DNA from 2 places in the Shewanella psychropiezotolerans genome. Region 1 is predicted to be linked to the other one. Evidence: predicted binding sites of a transcription regulator. Region 1 holds the regulator's gene; the other holds the start of a gene.

Region 1 (3,431 bases):
TACGGCGAATGAAAAAGGCTCCACCACGGCGGAACATAGGCCCAGCGGGCCAGAAATTGAGGTTGATACCCGCAGCGATGTGCGGTGGCACCATGCCTTCATAATAAAGAATATAAGACAGTAGTAGGTAGTCCATATGACTACGATGACAAGGTACATAGATGATCTCATGACCATCATGATGTAGCTGCCTTACCTGCTCGGCACCTTTAATATTGATACCCTTGTACAACTTGTTCCACAGCCAGGCCAAGAAACGCTCGGCGATGCGCACAAAGCTCTCGGAGTAATCCGCCGCAACTTCATCGAGATACTCCATCGCCTTTGCTCTGGCCTCGACTTCGGAGATCTTCTTGCTCGCCGCTTCCTCCAGAATCGCCTTCTTCAGGGACTCTGAATTTAACAGGTCTTGAAATAGCACCTGACGTTTAGGCAAAACAGGTCCGGTCATGACCTTACGTTGACGGCTGAAGTGGACTCGAGCAACACGAGCTAACTTATGAGCAATTCGCTTGTCGGTGCCGTGTTCGTCGGCCATATAACGAATTGAGACGGCATTAGAAAATTGAACGAAATTATGTCGACCCAGGAAGAGGATCATCAGGCATTTTCGCAGCCAGGTAGGATTTTGACGCTCAAATACCGCCGCCTTCATGGTATCGTCTTCTTTACCTGGAGTACGCCCCCAGTAAAGGCTAACCGGCACTAGCTGTATATCCAGTTCAGGCTTCTGCCTATGTACCTTGAGCAGATCCATAAAGCTATTTAAGAAAAACTCGTTACTTTCTCTTTGGCCAAATAGCGGCTTGGCACCTTCCAGACACACCACCCTCGGCGTGTGCTCACCATCGACAACCAACTCATCATAAGGGCTTGGAAGCCCATACTTATTAGTGATTTCACTTAAGGAAGCGATGTCGCTGAGAGATTCAGTCTTCATCACATAAACCATAGGCTTATCTGGATCTAAGTTGAGATCGGCGAAGGGGTCATGGGGTACAACTATTGTTTGTACCAGCTTTTTCTGAATCCAACGTAAGGATTTATACCAAAGAGAGTCTTTTTTTGACATTTTTCTTATACAATGTGAGTCTTCTTAATAACGGCATAGAATACCAGATAAAAGAGAGATCTCCCTAATAGTAGTCAGCAAAATCCCCCGCATGCCTGATTCGACACTCAAAGCACTTGAGATTGAATATAATTTTCAAAAAAATTAATATTAGATAGCTTTACGGGTGTTCACATTTATAAGGCAACATAAGTTAATAATATTAGGTATAGGTACAATTCATCTCGATAGCCTAGAACATAAAATAAGCCAGTTTAGAGAGATAACCACCAGCACAAAAGATATATAATTCAAGGAGGCCATGCCCACCACCTATTTTTAACGTTATATAAGCACCGAGTAGTCACACCAAAATAATAAATATAAACCATGGGCTTGCGATTGAGAGTTTTTTTGCATACTCACTAATCTTGGTTAATCCTTGCACTGACTAAAATACTGTATATACTAACAGTAACTGTATAGAAAGACAGGATTCATCATGAGACCTTTGACACCAAGACAAGCCGAGATTCTAGAACTCATTAAGCGTAATATTTCCGATACAGGAATGCCTCCGACTCGAGCCGAAATAGCTAAGCGACTAGGTTTCAAGAGCGCCAACGCTGCCGAAGAACATCTTAAGGCACTGGCTAAGAAAGGTCGCATAGAGATCATTCCCGGTACGTCCCGCGGCATCCGACTCACACAAGCTGCGGAGCCAGAAGATTTAGGCTTGCCATTGATCGGCCAGGTTGCCGCAGGCGAACCCATCCTTGCCCAGGAACATATAGAACAACATTATCAGGTCGACCCAAGCATGTTTCGTCCCTGTGCCGACTTTCTACTTAGGGTGCGCGGCGACAGCATGAAAGATATCGGCATTCTCGAGGGTGATCTGCTCGCAGTGCATAAGATTTCACAAGCCAAGAATGGCCAAATTGTCGTGGCTAGAGTGGAAGAGGATGTCACAGTAAAACGCTTCGAGAAAAAGGGCAGCATGGTTTATCTCCATGCTGAAAATGAAGACTATGCACCGATAGTGGTCGATCTCACCAGTCAGAGCCTGAGCATTGAGGGGCTGGCAGTCGGTGTGATCCGTAACGGCAACTGGCAATAGATGAAATCGCACATTGGCGAAGGAGCTTGGTAATGAAAAATTTAATCGGAAATAGCCCTAGACACCCAGGTTTATGGACGAATCCCCTTGACCAAGCGTCCATCACCCAAGAGTGTGGAAGTATCACTACAGTAAGTACCCACACTCAGGGCCGGGTGGAACTGAAAAAGGTGAGTAATCGGCTCGCCACATTGAGCCATCAGGGGCAATGGATCGTATTGATCAGTCCTCCCAACATAGGTTACAAGCAGATGTTAGCCGAAGCCGGTGTTAGGATGGACCGAGTATTGTTGGTTCATGCTAAAGACGAAATCGAAACCTTATGGGCCATGGAAAAAGCACTCATAAGTGGTACATCCAGTGCCGTCATCTGCTGGACTCAGGTCCTAGATTCCCGTGACAACCGACGACTCAGACTCGTAGAAAAGAGCGCTCGCGCCCTTGGCATTGTCATCGAAGATGCGAATAGTCACTTACATGCTAAAGCCCATGAACAAACAGATGCTCACTTCAATCAAGCCTGTTTATTTGGATCTCTGCACTAATCTCCAGTCAATGTAGCCAATAGAAAAATGATTATTTAAGTCCCGCAAGGGACTTTTTTGTATTTGATTTTTATTCGAAATTTTTAAAAAATTCATTAAAAGTGATCTTGATCAATAATTCAACACCAAGTAAGTTAGGGATATAACAACGATAATTTGTTATATCCAAACGATTTAGTAGTCGGCGTAGTAAAGCCCTGCCATCTGTGTAAGGCCAGATATTTACCTCGCTGAAGTCGGTACTGATATATTCAGCCGTAGGTGCGAGCGTGGTTAACTCTGGTAGTAAGTGACTGCCAAACTAAAATAACAAGTGAACCGCCACTGCACTTTGAAGTCATCGTTGCTTTTTTGGGAACTGAAGAGTTTGCATAGAGCAGAGACTTACTGTGTGACTCTTCTTTGTCTTAATTTTTGACAGAGGAGAAGTCTAGTGAAGCGAGTGTTGTATATTTTTCTGGCGTTGCTATTTACGCCATACGTTTTGGCATCAGAAATGCCCCTTAATATGACCAAGGGTGTCACGGATATCAGTGGACAGGTATACAACCTGCACATGATCATCCTGTATATCTGTTGCGCCATCGGTGTTGTGGTTTTCGGAGTAATGATCTATTCCATGATCAATCACCGAAAGTCTAAGGGTGCCGTAGCAGCCAATTTCCACGAAAGTACTAAGGTCGAGATAGCCTGGACCATTACACCTTTCATCATA
Region 2 (3,431 bases), 1.3 Mb from region 1:
CTTTATACCCCTGAGTGTGGTGAGTGTAAGTTCTGTAAATCAGGTAAGACAAACCTGTGTCAGAAAATCCGTGAGACTCAAGGTAAAGGCTTGATGCCAGACGGTACCACTCGTTTCTCCAAAGACGGTAAAGACATCTTCCATTACATGGGCACTTCTACTTTCTCTGAGTACACAGTTCTGCCTGAGATATCTCTGGCTAAGGTCAACCCAGAGGCGCCATTAGAAGAAGTGTGTTTGTTAGGTTGCGGTGTAACAACCGGTATGGGCGCGGTGATGAATACGGCTAAGGTCGAAGAGGGCGCAACTGTTGCTATCTTCGGTATGGGCGGTATCGGTCTGTCTGCTGTTATTGGTGCGACTATGGCAAAAGCTGGCCGCATCATAGTTATCGACATCAACGAGAGTAAGTTTGCCCTGGCTCGTAAGCTTGGTGCTACCGATTTTATCAACCCTAAAGATTATGATAAGCCAATACAGGATGTCATCGTTGAGCTTACAGATGGCGGCGTCGACTACTCCTTCGAGTGTATCGGTAACGTCAACGTGATGCGCTCGGCGCTTGAGTGCTGTCATAAGGGATGGGGCGAGTCTGTGGTTATCGGTGTCGCTGGTGCAGGCCAGGAGATCTCAACCCGTCCATTCCAGCTCGTCACTGGCCGTGTGTGGAAAGGTTCAGCGTTCGGTGGCGTTAAAGGTCGCTCTGAGTTACCTGACTATGTTGAACGTTACATGGCGGGTGAGTTTAAGTTAAGTGACTTTATCACTCATACCATGGGTCTTGAGCAGGTCAATGATGCATTCGATCTTATGCATGAAGGCAAGAGCATTCGTACCGTGATCCATTTCGATAAGTAGTCGCTTTGGCAAATAGTCACTTTGACAAATAGTCATTTGGATAAATGCTCTCGAAGCGGATAACCCCGCTTCAACCTTAGATTAATCAATCGTCCTACTGCTATAATATTCCTGTAAACACGTTGGGAATAGGGATATTACAGTGGTAATAAGGATAAATAATGACAGTAGAAAATCTCAGTAGTAATAAGAGCTTTGGTGGCTGGAACAAGCAATATAGTCACCAATCCACGAGCTTAAATTGTGCCATGCGTTTCGCCATCTACCTGCCACCACAAGCATCGAATGGCCAGAAAGTACCAGTACTTTATTGGTTATCTGGTTTGACCTGTAGCGATGAAAACTTCATGCACAAAGCGGGTGCCCAGCGTTTGGCTGCTGAGCTCGGTATGGCTATCGTTGCGCCGGATACCAGTCCCCGTGGCAGAGACGTTGCCGACGATGAGGGCTACGACTTAGGTCAAGGTGCCGGTTTCTATGTCAATGCGACGCAAGCGCCGTGGAACAAGCACTATCAGATGTATGATTACATAGTCCATGAGTTACCCGCCCTGATTGAGTCCATGTTTCCGGTGACCGATAAGCGTTCTATTGCCGGGCACTCAATGGGCGGACATGGCGCCTTAGTCATAGCCCTGAGAAACAGTGCTGCTTACCAGTCTGTGTCGGCTTATAGTCCTATCAGCAATCCGATAAATTGCCCCTGGGGCAAGAAAGCCTTTACCGCTTACTTAGGCCGGGACACATCCGTTTGGTCTGACTATGATGCCAGTACCTTAATGCGTAACGCCTCAGAGGGAAATGGTTTGTCATTTGTTCCAGCTCTGGTTAGTCAAGGCGAAGCGGATGACTTCTTAGTCGAGCAGCTTAAACCTGAGATGTTGCAAGCTGCGGCTAAGGCGAGTGGTTATCCTCTAGTGCTTGAAAGCCATGAAGGTTACGACCATAGCTACTTTTTCATTGCCAGTTTCATGGAACAACACTTGAAATTTCATGCAGAATATCTTAAATCTAATTAGTCTTTGATGTAAATTTCACACCTCTTAATGCCATTAACGCTTATGTTGATGGCATTTTTGTTTATTCCTTGTTCATTTCTGCAACTAATCCTCTGTTTTGGTCCGATATTCGTTGGGTACTGTTTTTATATACAGTATAGTGGCGTGAGAGCTTCTTATTTAGAGAGTGTTTAGAAGAGTGTGTTGAAAACTGCTTTGAAAACTAATTTGAAGAAAATAATTCATATCGACATGGACTGCTATTTTGCCGCGGTCGAGATGCGTGACTTTCCTGAGTTGAGGGGCAAGCCCATAGCTGTGGGAGGGCGCAGTGATCGCCGCGGAGTGATCAGCACCTGTAACTATGAGGCGCGGGTCTTCGGTGTCCGTTCGGCCATGGCTTCAGGCTATGCATTAAAACTTTGCCCCGATCTGGTATTGGTGCCTGGGCGCATGTCGGTCTACAAAGAGGTCTCGATGCAGATCCGTGAAGTTTTTGCTCGCTATACCGACTTGATTGAGCCTCTTTCTTTGGATGAAGCTTATCTGGATGTCACCGACTGCACTTTATGCCAGGGCTCGGCTACCTTGATAGCTGAAGCCATCAGGCTGGAGATCTTCGAGGTCACAGGCCTTACGGCTTCAGCCGGTATTGCGCCGGTTAAATTTCTTGCCAAGGTCGCCTCAGATCTGAATAAACCTAACGGACAATATGTGATTACCCCGGATATGATCTCTCCTTTTGTGAAAAGCTTACCCCTGACTAAGATCCCTGGTGTGGGCAAGGTGACGGGCAAGAAGCTTGAGGATATTGGCCTTAAAACCTGCGGCGATCTACAGGACTATCCCCAATCGGCCCTGATTGAGCGTTTTGGGAAATTTGGCGCTGTCTTGATTGAGCGGGCTCAAGGCTTAGATGAGCGCGGTATCTCGCCACACAGAGAGCGTAAATCTGTGGGAGTCGAGACGACATTGGCAAAAGATATCTACACTCTGGAGCAATGTCATGGTGTGATGCCTCAGCTTATTCAGGAGCTGGCGGCTCGGGTGACGCGTAGCGCTAAAGATCGCAGCATCAACAAACAAGTGGTTAAGCTTAAATTTAGTGATTTTAAACAGACCACCATAGAGCACAGAGCCGATGAGATGTCGGTGAAGTTATTTTATGATCTGCTCTTACAAGCGCTGGAACGCCAGCAGGGGAGAGGCATTCGTTTATTAGGAGTATCTGTCGGATTAGCGAGTCAGTCGGCGATTAACACCAGAGCGGCAGAGAGTGGAGTGAAAGAGTCGCAGATGGACTTAGGATTTTAAGAAGGTTTTTAAAAGAAGTCGCTAGGTCTTAGGTTCGAGTTCCTAGGATTTAAGACGTAACTAGATGCTAAATTTGAGTGCCTAGGTTTATGGAATGAAGTTCGAGTGCCTAGATACTAAAACCTAGGCACTCGAAATCTTGTTTAACCTTTCTCTGGAATACGTTCCAGAACTGCTAATAGCAGCTTGTAGTACTGGCCTACCGTTTCTATGAGTACTTTCTCATCAGGACTATGTGGGTAGCGGATAGTTGGACCAATC

Evidence for each region. Region 1 encodes LexA, which represses DNA repair genes until DNA is damaged. Its sites were predicted from a motif close to TACTGTATNNNNATACAGTA; they were not measured.
Region 2: dinB (DNA polymerase IV) is a predicted target of LexA. The motif match lies at 1,995-2,014, and genes of this name have one in related genera.

What each region holds. Positions count from the first base shown of each region.
Region 1 covers NZ_CP041614.1:234,050-237,480, reverse strand. Annotated here, with positions in the region: gene plsB (glycerol-3-phosphate 1-O-acyltransferase PlsB) at 1-1,072, opposite strand, end outside; gene lexA (transcriptional repressor LexA) at 1,554-2,171, shown strand; gene FM037_RS01060 (cell division inhibitor SulA) at 2,204-2,716, shown strand; partial or broken gene coxB (cytochrome c oxidase subunit II) at 3,150-3,431, shown strand, end outside.
Region 2 covers NZ_CP041614.1:1,490,477-1,493,907, forward strand. Annotated here, with positions in the region: gene FM037_RS06640 (S-(hydroxymethyl)glutathione dehydrogenase/class III alcohol dehydrogenase) at 1-858, shown strand, start outside; gene fghA (S-formylglutathione hydrolase) at 1,020-1,877, shown strand; gene dinB (DNA polymerase IV) at 2,085-3,170, shown strand; gene FM037_RS06655 (aminoacyl-histidine dipeptidase) at 3,314-3,431, opposite strand, start outside.